Regions from separate parts of the Pseudoalteromonas sp. AS84 genome, predicted to be linked through region 4. Evidence: predicted binding sites of a transcription regulator. Region 4 holds the regulator's gene; each other region holds the start of a gene.
What was found. The regulator sigma-54, encoded in region 4, starts transcription at its own class of promoters, with help from an activator protein. The targets are predictions, from matches to a motif close to GTTGGCACGNNNNTNGNNT.
Positions count from the first base shown of each region.

Region 1: WNY79_RS19200 (CsbD family protein) is a predicted target of sigma-54. The motif match lies at 1,664-1,682, and genes of this name have one in related genera.
Region 2: WNY79_RS09745 (EF-hand domain-containing protein) is a predicted target of sigma-54. The motif match lies at 1,311-1,329, and genes of this name have one in related genera.
Region 3: glnA (glutamate--ammonia ligase) is a predicted target of sigma-54. The motif match lies at 1,995-2,013, and genes of this name have one in related genera.

Region 1 is NZ_JBBMQY010000028.1:18,228-21,407, forward strand. It holds gene WNY79_RS19190 (molybdopterin cofactor-binding domain-containing protein) at 1-801, opposite strand, end outside; gene WNY79_RS19195 ((2Fe-2S)-binding protein) at 798-1,295, opposite strand; gene WNY79_RS19200 (CsbD family protein) at 1,738-1,935, shown strand; gene WNY79_RS19205 (hypothetical protein) at 2,019-2,462, opposite strand; gene WNY79_RS19210 (hypothetical protein) at 2,781-3,180, opposite strand, start outside.
Region 2 is NZ_JBBMQY010000007.1:163,388-166,567, forward strand. It holds gene WNY79_RS09740 (HAMP domain-containing sensor histidine kinase) at 1-1,034, opposite strand, end outside; gene WNY79_RS09745 (EF-hand domain-containing protein) at 1,365-1,598, shown strand; gene WNY79_RS09750 (hypothetical protein) at 1,623-1,850, shown strand; gene WNY79_RS09755 (calcium dependent protein) at 2,030-2,266, shown strand; gene WNY79_RS09760 (calcium-binding protein) at 2,276-2,512, shown strand; gene WNY79_RS09765 (energy transducer TonB) at 2,570-3,022, opposite strand.
Region 3 is NZ_JBBMQY010000009.1:54,814-57,993, forward strand. It holds gene WNY79_RS11160 (DUF4124 domain-containing protein) at 1-419, opposite strand, end outside; gene glnA (glutamate--ammonia ligase) at 533-1,939, opposite strand; gene typA (translational GTPase TypA) at 2,447-3,180, shown strand, end outside.
Region 4 is NZ_JBBMQY010000016.1:74,598-77,777, forward strand. It holds gene lptA (lipopolysaccharide transport periplasmic protein LptA) at 1-299, shown strand, start outside; gene lptB (LPS export ABC transporter ATP-binding protein) at 296-1,021, shown strand; gene WNY79_RS15455 (RNA polymerase factor sigma-54) at 1,091-2,590, shown strand; gene hpf (ribosome hibernation promoting factor) at 2,618-2,905, shown strand; gene ptsN (PTS IIA-like nitrogen regulatory protein PtsN) at 2,910-3,180, shown strand, end outside.

The sequences.
Region 1 (3,180 bases), on a different contig from region 4:
CGGCGCGCCTTTTGGTGCAGGTATTTCAATAACATCTATAACGCCGTTCAACGCTTTTGTAGCACTGGCATCAAATGACTTAACAACACCGCCTACTACCGGCGGGCGTTCAATTATAGCCACCAGCGCTTGTGGTTCGCGTACATCGGCTGCAAATATTGCTTTACCTGTTACTAAATCGGCTAAATCTATGTGCGCCATGCCGGTATTAATATAGCGCCATTCTTTGCGTGTTTTAAGTGTTAGTTTATCAGCTTCTGGTGGCGTTATTGTAAATGCTAAGTCGATTAAATCTTTATAAGTAAGTGATTTACCTGAGCTGTGAGTAACAACATGCTGTACTGCGGTACATGTTTCTGGTTTTACACCCCAATGCTTAGCGGCAGCGTGCTGCATCATGTAACGCACACTTGCGCCCATTTCACGCAGGCGCTGCATATTGTAGCGAATACTGCGCGAGCCATCGGTATTTTGATCGCCGTATTTAGGGTCGCCCTTACCCTGAATAACAATAACCTTATCCCACGCAGCTTCCATTTCATCGGCAACTATTTGTGCAATCGCGGTGCGAATTTGCTGACCCATTTCAGAGCGATGGCACGTTATTTCAACCATGCCGTCTGGGCGCAGTGCTATAAATAAGTTTGCGCGTTTTGCCAGTTCAGATGGCTGCTCTAACACACCCGCAAATGCACTTGGCGCACTGCCTACAAAATAAGTACCAAGTACCAACGCACCTATTGCACTGGTTTTTAAAAATTGACGGCGGTTTAAATCAAAATATTTATTATCTTGGCTCATACTTCTTCCCCTTGTTCATTTGGGTCAAAATACTGAACACTCGCCATTGTTTTAGCAGCCGACTTAATTGCTTTATGAATACGCGGGTATGTACCACAACGGCAAATATTACCCGACATATTACTTACTATTTCATCGTCGGTTGGGGTTGGGTTTGCTGCTAATAAACTCGCAGCTTGCATCATTTGACCACACTGACAAAAACCACATTGCGGCACTTTATGCTCAACCCATGCTTGTTGCACTGGGTGGTCGCCATCTTCGCTTAACCCTTCAATTGTAGTAATTGAAAGACCCGCTACTGCCGCTACAGGTAATATACACGAACGTTGAGCTACCCCATCAATATGCACGGTACACGCACCACACTGTGCCATGCCACAGCCAAATTTAGGGCCGGTTAAATTCAATTCGTCTCGGAGATACCATAATACTGGCGTTGACGGATCGCCAGAAAACTCATGTTTATTACCATTTATGGTAAGCGTGATCATACAAAACTCCTTGGCAAAGCGCTTTACAGGAGGGTTCCTTGTGGCGCGAGAACTATTTTTAATTACTTACTATTTTATACTTACTACTTTTAGCCTACCACTTAGATGTATTTTATTAAAATATTAATTATTAGAACGTTTAAATTTTCACCTTATTGAATAAAAACAAAAAATCGAGTACTACCTAAAACGGAGCATGAAATAGCTCTATCTAAACACGTTATTACATTAAAGTGCTCAAACTCATGCCAGTAATAATTGCAGCCTGTTATGTATATTTTTTAATAAAAGCTCAGCCTCCAAATTAGCCCACACAACCTAAATTACGCAACTCTATAATATTTATTAAATTAGTGAATAAATGACTTTTTGGTACAAGGCTTGCTACTTTATATATGTAGGTTTATTTCAACCTAAAAAATCAAATAATTAGGAGTCACTCATGAGCAGCGATCGTATCGAAGGTAATTTAAAAGAGCTTAAAGATAGAGCCCTGAAAAAATGGGACAAACTAACATGCGATGATTTAGACGAAGTAAAAGATAACCGCAAAGAACTTGTTGCCAAAATTCAGCAAAGGTACGATAAAACGAAGCTAGAAGCAGAAACCGAAGTAAATGATTTTGAAAAAGGTCATTAGTTAAATGTATTTTACATTTTTATAAATCATGAACCGCTATTTTTAACGGTTTCATAGTGTAACAGAGCAACGACACTCTAAATTTAGACATAAGATAGTTCAATATCTATTTTTACTAGGTTATTTTTAGTTGCCCATTGAAATGCAGGACTGTTTTCAATAAAAGCTTTAAAGCTATTAACTTCATTTAACGCAGAACACCACTTACTCGTTGTTGAAAGCGCAAACGCAGTCTCACTTGGCAAAAACTTAAAGGTCGTACTAAGTTGCTGCATGGCATCTGTTGCGTCATCTACGTCTTCTAAATCAGGGATTATTTGGCGTGTAATATCAACTATAAAATAGTCTTTACTTAAACTATCTCGCCCACACTGAAAAAGAAGCATATCGCCATCATTCTCCATCACCGTGTTTTCAATACGATTGCCCTCGTATAAATCAATAATAAAGCTGATGAGCTGCGCAATATCGTTATTTTTATAAAACTCAGAGTTCTCAATTTTAAATTCTATGTCTTCTATTTTCATAACAGACCTTAATACATAATAATTTGGTGGGTTAAATAATATTTGATCTTAGTTATTAATTTACACTTTGGCGTTTTCTAATGTCATAAGTTGCGATAGAACATACTGGCGCTACATTTACAAAATCAATAAATGCATAAATAATGAGGGAAATAACATAGTAATATCTTTATTTAAAAGCGGGTTACCGACTTTTTACCATAAATAAACTAAAACCGCTGTTTCGCGGTTTTAGTTTATTTAGGTCGTTTTACTGTAGTGTAGATTAATATTTAACTACTTAGCTAAAAAGCTAAAAAGCTAAATTTAAGCATAACGTTACGCTTGAAGCCATGCCGCAGTTCTATATTTTTCAAGCCCTGGCCAAGTATTCATATTTTGAGGGTCGTTAATTTTAAAACCACTTTTAGCGCCAAATTCTTCGCGAGTTTCATCTAAAAGTAAGCTACTCCACAAAAACGTTTCATTGGATTCACCTAAACAGTTATGACGAAAAACTGAAATATGAGTAACTACCTCTGATTCACTCATAACGTTTAAAACCTTATTCGCCATATTTAGAAGTTCTTCATGTTCAGAATAAAGTAAAATAAAATATAAATTATCGGTCGCTTTAACACTTCTTTTATATTCAATATCATCAGGTTCAATTTCAGAATCGATAGCTGCATCAATAGCGCTAATAAATGGCGTAATATCTTTTTCTGCGTTTATAAGA
Region 2 (3,180 bases), on a different contig from region 4:
TCAAAATGGCTATTTATTTTATTAATAAGGAGGCTAAATTCAACTTCGCTTAGACTGTCTTTACTGGTACGAATCGCATTATAACTCAATAAACTATCAATCATTGTGCGAAGGCGCACCATAGATTGACTAATAAGCTCAAGTACCGCTTTTTGCTCACCTGTAATTGGGCCTACTATTTCATCAGTTAGTAAGTCAGTGCCTTCGACCATTGAAGCTAGCGGCGTTTTTAGCTCATGGGTAACATGGCGTAAAAAAGTATCTTTTTGCTGCTCAAGCATATGTAGTTGCTCTTGCACCCACTGAAGCTTTTCTCCTAGCTCAACTAGCTCAGCGGAACCTTTAACTGATATTTTTTGCTGCCAATGTCCCTGTCCTAACTTATCAATAACCGTGGTTAACCCTTTTAGTCGCCCACTTATGCGCCATAAAAAACCACCACCTACAATTAAAGTAAGTGGAATAAGTGCCACCAGCCAGTTTATAAATGAGGCTTGCAAGCTTGTCAGCTCATTTTGGTTATTGGTAATTTGCGCTTCGTTTTTATCACGTAACCATAAAGTAAGTTCAGCGACTAAATCGCTCACTGGCACAAACAACTCAGCTTGTTGTTGTTTTTGCTCAACCAATTCAACATGCGCGGTTTGTAAGGTGGTATATAAGCGTTGCCATTGGTGGGTATAATCTTTATTCATGTTTACAAATTTAAGCTCATCAATGCTTTGCAGGGATGATTGCCATTTATCAACAATGAGTTTGTCGAGCGATTCACTTTTTAATACCCAGTTTTGCCTAGTGGCCCGCTCAAGACTGTTGAGTTCTTGTTTTAGAGTATTAAACGATTTAGTAACTTGGTAATTGTTACTCACAATACTTTGAGTAATAGCTAATTGTTTGTTAAGCGCATTTAAAAATACAATCACCACTATAGAAAGCGGGAGCAACGAAAGCAGCATACTCATTGCAAATTGCCCGATTAAATTGGGCCGCCAGTTAAGCATTGCTTGGTATTTTTTAGCTATAGTTACTGGCATTGCGTTTAGTCCTTTTAAATTAAGCGTTCTATTATTAAGTGCTTACCTTATACACTAGCTGAACCAGCAATTATATTTAATACGATTAACAGCCAGTGCTACAAAAACAATGTGTCGCCAAATAGAGACAGCGTAAGCCATTGATTTTAAAAACATCTCTTTAATCTCGCTACATAGTGTTGCAAAAGACATACAAAAATTACAATAAAGCCCGTAAAAAATTCTCACCCCCCTCAAGTTAAAACTCTAAGTACTTGAAAATTAATAACAATTATTGTTGGCATCATTTTTGTAATGCTGTTACTAACTTTAATCAATAAGGAAATAATTATGAACAAACGCATTTTAGTAGTTTCATCATTACTAGCTTTAGGCTTTTTAGGCGCTAACGCACACGCAATGGACGTTCACGCGACTTTTAACGAGCTTGATAAAGACAGTAACGGTACATTAAGTGAAGCCGAAGCAGGTGAAGATGCCGTTTTACATGAGAATTTTTCTCAAATTGATACCAATCAAGATGGGCAATTGTCGCTAGATGAATTCAAAAAATTTATTCAATAAACTCATTTAATAAGGAACGTGATTATGAAACAACTTATAGCCGCTTTTTCATTAATGTTTTTAGCAATTAGTGCCACCGTAATTGCATCCCCAACAAACGTGCGCTTTGCTCATTTAGATAAAGATATGGATGGACAAATATCAATTGTAGAAGCAAAGGAAGACAAGGAAGTAATGAGACAATTTGCCGACTTAGATGAAGACGGTGATGAAAAAGTCTCAAAAAAAGAATTTGAAAGCTTTAAACCTTAATCAGTAATTACTGATTAAGGTTTACTTAAGCTTGTTACAGGTAAACTGAGCTTAAAAGCATTTGCCATAATCCCTGAGGGAGTGTGTAAAAGGATTTAATGTTGGGAGTTAAATTACGGCAAGTGCTTTTTACTTTGTTTTAGTCACGAACTTTTAATACATCTTTTGGAAGGAACACCATGAAGATACTTCCCCTTGTTATAAGCATTTTAATGCTATTAAGTTTTGATGCCGCGGCACTTGATGTAAAGCAACGCTTTGATCACCTAGATAGCGACAAAAGTGGCTATTTAACACACGACGAACTTGATCCCCAACCACAACTTTTAAACACCTTTGTAAAATGGGACAAAAACCAAGATAACCAAATTTCGCTAGTCGAATTTAAAAGTTATCTAACTAACAACCTTTACTAAGTGATTTGTATGAAAAGTATTAGCTATATAACGCTGCTGGCGTTTAGTATTTTTAGCACATTTAGTTTTGCCGCAAGTAACGATATTGCAAAGCAATTTAAAAAGCTAGATAGGAACAAAGATGGTTTCTTATCACGTTCAGAAACCGCTATAGATCCGGCTTTGTGGTCACGGTTCTCAAGCTACGATAGTGATAAAGATGGCAAGTTAGCACTAAATGAATATGGCTTATATGCAAGTAAGTAGTTTTATAGCTAGGTAAACAAGCACCTAGCTTATTATATTTATATCTATTAATTACGTTCAGGCTTTATTTTTAGAACAATGCGCCAAATACTCTGCATCAGTAGGTTTTGGGCTCACCATAAAATCCATTTTGAGATAAGTTAGAATAGGTTGCTTACTCGTATTTTCAGTTGTCGCTTTCCAGCGCCATAAACCCACAGCAGCAGCTGCATTATTATCAAACACACCCTCAGGGTAGGATGCAATAACCTTATACCCTTGGGCTTCACCTTGTGAATTAATTAACATAGCAAGCTCAACACAACCTGAAATACTTTTCTTTGCAGCTTCTATCGGATATCGCGGCTCTACTCTTTTAGCAACATCCCAGTATTCACCTGCCTTACTTCGCAGTTCAGGACTCGATAAATCAATAAAACTCGGCATTTCATCGTTTACTTGTTGATCAGACGTTGAGCCACAGGCTGTTAGCATCATGCTCAACGGGAGTAATAAATAGAGAGCTTTCACAGTATTTCCTTATTCTTGATGCTTATTTAGTTATTTGTAATATCCGTATTAAACTCATACCCATCAGATTTTATAAAGGTTCGATCTAAAACGTTACACACACTTAAAGTAACTTTAGAGTGAGGTAAATAAGTACTTTGTTCAAACCTTATAATCTT
Region 3 (3,180 bases), on a different contig from region 4:
TGCTGACCACGTTCTACATCCCTTATTGCAAAGGTTGAGCTGTCACTGGCAGGGCCGTGTGCTTTACCATCAATAAAAAGTTGTATAGTAAAACCAGTTTCAAAGCGTGGTTTTATTCGGCTAGTAACATAAACAGTGCCGGTATTTTCACGAATAGTCTGGTTATGATCAGGTGAGGAAATGGCAATACTAAAGGCCGCTTGTTGAGGCTGGGGTTGCTCGTCAAAAATGTCAGTATTTGTTGCAGGCATATTAAGATCTTGGCTGGTAAGCTTGACCTCTTGAGCACCTTTATGAGGGGTGTCTGAGAACACTAATACGCCATTTTTATCTTTCCAAGCGTATATTTTTGTTTCACCGGCATAACTATAATTACTTAATCCTAAAGTAATTAATAGTAATAAAATCTTGTTATTCACTCTGCAGCCCTGCATTTTTATCGGTAACTTAACTTTAGTGGAGATTAACTAATTTTACCATTAAAAAAGCCCGCAAAGCGGGCTTGAGAACACACATATTTTTTACAGCTTAATTAGCAGCTGTAGTACATTTCAAACTCAACTGGGTGAGTTGTCATGTTAAGCTTTTCAACTTCTTTAGACTTAAGTTCGATGTAAGCATCGATTAAGTCGTCAGTGAATACGCCACCTTGAGTTAAGAATTCACGGTCTGCGCTAAGTGCAGATAGTGCTTCGTCAAGTGATGCTGCAACAGTTGGAATTTCTGCTGCTTCCTCAGCTGGTAAGTCGTATAAATCTTTATCCATAGCATCGCCAGGGTGGATCTTGTTTTTGATACCATCAAGGCCAGCCATAAGCATTGCTGAGAAAGCAAGGTATGGGTTAGCTGTTGGATCCGGGAAGCGTACTTCAATACGACGACCTTTTTCAGATGGAACCACTGGGATACGGATTGATGCAGAGCGGTTACGTGCAGAGTATGCAAGCATAACTGGTGCTTCAAAACCTGGTACTAAACGTTTGTACGAGTTAGTAGATGCGTTTGCAAAAGCGTTAATTGCTTTAGCATGCTTAATGATACCGCCAATGTAGTAAAGTGCATCTTCAGAAAGACCGCCGTACTTATCGCCAGCAAAAAGGTTAACACCGTCTTTAGCTAAAGACTGGTGACAATGCATACCAGAACCGTTATCACCAACAACTGGCTTAGGCATAAACGTTGCTGTTTTACCATATAAGTGAGCCATGTTATGGATAACATATTTCATTTCTTGGATTTCATCCGCTTTTAATACCATTGTATTAAAGCGAGTAGCGATTTCGTTTTGACCTGCTGTTGCTACTTCGTGGTGATGTGCTTCTACTACTTGGCCCATTTCTTCTAGAACTAGACACGTAGCTGAACGCCAATCTTGGAAGTCATCAACAGGAGCAACTGGGAAGTAACCGCCTTTAACACCTGGACGGTGACCAGTGTTGCCATCTGCATATTCTTTATCTGAGTTCCAAGCAGCTTGCTTAGAATCAATTTTGTACATAGAACCAGACATATCTGATTTGTATTTAACATCGTCAAATACGAAGAACTCTGGCTCAGGGCCAAATAAAACAGTGTCTGCAATGCCTGTAGAACGCATGTAATCTTCAGCGCGCTTAGCAACAGAACGCGGGTCGCGCTCATAACCTTGTAATGTAGAAGGCTCTACTACGTCACAACGTAAAATTAATGTAGCTTCTTCAGTGAAAGGGTCTAGTTTGATTGACTCAGGAACTGGCATTAATACCATGTCTGATTCGTTTATGCCTTTCCAGCCTGCAATTGAAGAGCCGTCGAACATTTTACCGTCTTCAAAAAAGTCTTCATCAACTTGGTGATGAGGAATAGAAACATGCTGTTCTTTACCCTTAGTGTCAGTAAAGCGTAAATCAATGAACTTAACGTCATTTTCTTTAATAAAATCTAAAACCGATTGTGACATGTGTCCTCCAACTATTGGGTTTTGTTATTGCTGCATAATTGCTTTGATATTTACTAAGCTGTTTTTGTGCCATTATTGTAACTGGCTGTTTATAAATTAAAAAAATATCATTGCATCAAAATGGAATATATAAACGCACTCTTTTGGTGCGCAAATATTCCATTTCGGTGCAAAATTTACAGGGCGTAATTTGTTGTTAATTTAATCAGCTGGAATTAGCATAACCTAAATGCAAAAGAGTAACAAAAAGATCGGAAAAATAGTCAAAAAGAGGGTTTTTTGAAAAATAATTGAAATTTAATTCATATAATTGTCATATAAAAAACAGATACTTAGTAAAAGTATTGAGAAAGTTTTAAAATATGTATTGGATAAACTTTCATCCATGTCATTAATGAGGGATAATATGCGCCCTTTTAAATCCTATGCTGGGACATCTCGCGAAAGCGTGGATGAGTGCGTAGATCTTGCAGGATCAATGAGAATTTAATTTCTCTGAGTAAATATATGAGCATCGAACAGTTAAGAAATATAGCGATTATCGCGCACGTTGACCATGGTAAAACAACACTGGTTGACAAACTACTTGAGCAATCAGGTACATTAGAAACACGCGGCGGTAACGAAGAGCGCGTGATGGACTCAAACGACATTGAGAAAGAACGTGGTATTACCATTTTGGCTAAAAACACAGCCATTTCTTGGAATGACTACCATATCAATATCGTAGATACCCCGGGACACGCCGATTTCGGTGGTGAAGTTGAACGCGTACTTTCGATGGCTGACTCAGTATTATTACTTGTTGATGCTCAAGAAGGTCCAATGCCGCAAACGCGTTTCGTTACGCAAAAAGCATTCGCGCAAGGCTTAAAGCCAATCGTCGTTATCAATAAAATTGATAAGCCAGGCGCTCGTCCAGATTGGGTTATGGATCAAATCTTTGATTTATTCGACAACCTTGGCGCGACTGACGAACAGTTAGACTTTAAAGTAATCTACGCTTCAGCAATCAACGGTTGGGCAACACTAGATTTAGACGAACCATCAGACAACATGGAACCTATGTTCAAGATGATCGTTGAAGAAGTATCACCACCGGATGCAGATCCTGAAGGTGACTTCCAAATGCAAATTTCTCAACTAGATTACAACTCTTATGTTGGTGTAGTTGGTATTGGTCGTATTAAACGTGGTTCTGTTGCTCCTAACCAACAAGTTACTATTATCAGTGCTGATGG
Region 4 (3,180 bases):
AATTATTAATTGCCACTGGTAGCCCTGCCCACTTTGAAGAGAAGCAATCAGACGGCACGACTATGAGCGCCAGTGCTGACGAAGTACGTTACGATGTATCTAAGCGTTTTTTAACGCTTGTTGGTAATGCACAGGTATCGCAAGCAGGACAAAAAATAAATGCTAAAAGCATTACCTACGACATTGAGCAGCAGCTAATCAGTGCCGAAAAAGATGAAAACTCAACTGACCGCGTTCATACAATTTTAGTACCCATTGAAACTAAAAAAAGTAAAAAAAGCGACAAAGGTCAACCATGAGCACATTAAAAGCAGAACTATTAGCAAAGAGCTATAAAGGCCGTGAAGTTGTAAAAAACGTTGGCCTTGAAGTAAAAGCTGGCAGTATTGTTGGCTTACTTGGCCCTAACGGCGCAGGCAAAACAACCACGTTTTATATGATTGTAGGCCTTGTGCCTAGCGATAAAGGTAAAATATCGATAGATGATAACGATATTACTCTTTTACCTATGCATAGTCGTGCTAGATTAGGCATAGGCTACTTACCGCAAGAGTCTTCAATTTTCAGAAAGCTAACTGTTTATCAAAACTTAATGGCTATTTTAGAAACGCGCAAAGAGTTAAATAAACAAGCTAGAGAAGACACTCTCGATAAATTATTAGATGAATTTAGCATACAACACATTCGTGATAGCCAAGGTATGGCATTATCAGGTGGCGAACGTCGTCGTGTTGAAATAGCACGTGCGCTGGCAGCAGATCCTAAATTTATATTACTGGATGAACCGTTCGCTGGTGTTGATCCAATTTCAGTATTAGATATAAAGAAAATAATAGAACATCTTAAAAATCGTGGGATTGGAGTATTAATTACCGACCATAACGTAAGAGAAACCCTTGATGTTTGTGAAAAAGCCTACATTGTTTCTCATGGGGAGCTGATTGCATCAGGTACTCCAGAACACGTATTAAATGATAAAACAGTACGCGATGTTTACTTAGGCGAGCAATTTAGGCTGTAACATTTACGCCATGTCTTTAAGCATCTGCTAGTATTAATTATAACAACATAAAAGGATTGTTAGAGATACATGAGGCAATCACTACAGCTGCGCATGGGCCAGCAACTTACAATGACTCCACAGCTGCAACAAGCTATTCGTTTGTTGCAACTCAGTACATTGGATCTCCAGCAAGAAATACAAGAAGCTCTCGACAGCAACCCGCTATTAGAGGTTGAAGAACAAGACTACTCAGAAGATGCTGCTGGCAAAAACGAGCAAAAAGCTGATACCGATGACATAACTGTTAGCGCATCTGCCGATGATGCTCCAAGCGAATACGAACAAGATAGTGGTGAAGCACTTGCGAAAGACACGCTAAGTGACGACATGGCTATGGATGTTAGCTGGGATGAGTACATGAGTGCCGCTCCTGCAGCATCATCGGGTCCAATGCCTGAAGATGAATCAATTTATCAAGGTGCCTCTACAGAGACGCTCCATGAGTATTTAATGTGGCAGTTACAATTAACGCCATTTAGCCCTACAGACGAAGCTATTGCTATTGCCATCGTAGAAGCCGTTGATGATTCAGGTATTTTAACACTAAGCTGCGAAGAGATTTTAGAAAGCTTTAATCAAGAAAACGAAGATGATAACGAAGTCGAACTTGATGAAATTGAAGCTGTATTAAAGCGCATCCAACTGTTTGATCCTGTCGGTATTGCTGCACGTAGTTTACAAGAGTGTTTGTGTATTCAGCTTAACCAATTTGATAAAGAAACACCTTACATTAATGAAACAAAAATGATTTTAACCGAGCATATTGATTTATTAGCTGCTCGTGACTATCGTACATTAATGAAGAAAACCAAGCTCAAAGAAGAAGAGCTTAAAGAAGTAATGACATTAATCCATACTCTTAGTCCTAAGCCAGCAGATACTATTGTAAGAGAAGAATCTGAGTATGTTATTCCAGACGTGTCGGTTAAAAAAATTAAAGGCCGCTGGGTTGTTGAGTTAAACCCAGATAGCATGCCTAAAATTCGTGTTAATAGCCAATACGCTGCAATGTCTCGCACTGTAAAATCGAGTGGTGACAGCCAGTTTATTCGCTCGCATTTACAAGAAGCTAAATGGTTTATTAAAAGCTTAGAAAGTAGAAACGACACGCTTTTAAAAGTAACTAATTGTATTGTTAAGCAACAACAAGGCTTTTTTGAACACGGACCTGAAGCAATGAAACCGATGGTTTTAAATGATGTTGCTGAAATGGTAGAAATGCACGAATCAACAATTTCGCGCGTAACAACTCAAAAGTATATGCATACACCCCGTGGTATATTTGAGCTTAAATACTTTTTCTCAAGCCATGTAAGCACCGAAAACGGTGGTGAATGTTCATCTACAGCAATTCGTGCACTTATCCGCAAATTAATCGCTGCAGAAAACTCAGCAAAACCATTGAGTGATAGTAAAATAGCGGATATATTGGCTGAGCAAGGAATTAAAGTAGCAAGACGTACAATCGCAAAATACCGCGAATCTCTGGCTATTCCACCGTCAAATCAGCGTAAAAGCTTGATCTAAGACGCAAAAAAAAAGAGGGTAATGCTTATGCAACTAAACTTAACTGGTCGTCACGTAGAATTAACCGATTCACTAAGAGACTATATTAATACCAAATTTGCGAAGCTAGAAAGACACTCTGATCATATTAATAATGTTCATGTCATTCTTGATGTAGAAAAATTAAATCAAAAAGCAGAAGCTACAATACATGTAAGTGGTGCTGAGCTATTTGCCTCTACGGAACATCAAGATATGTATGCCGCCATTGACTCGTTGATCGACAAGCTCGATCGACAAGTAATTAAACACAAAGAGAAGCTTGCTCGACACTAATATGATGAAATTAAGCTCACTTATATGCCAGGACTGCAGCAAAGCTGCGGTCCTTTTTAATAGCAAAAAAAGAATTTTAGAGTTCATTAGCGAACTTGCTCACGACAAACTTCCGTATTTACCGCAACAGGATATCCTTACTGCTTTAATGAGCAGAGAGAAACTGGGTAGTACAGGTATTGGGCGTGGTATTGCCATTCCTCATGGTCGAATGAGCGGTGCAGAAGAGCCTTTAGCTTTAGTACTCGTTAGCGAAACTCCAATAAATTTTGATG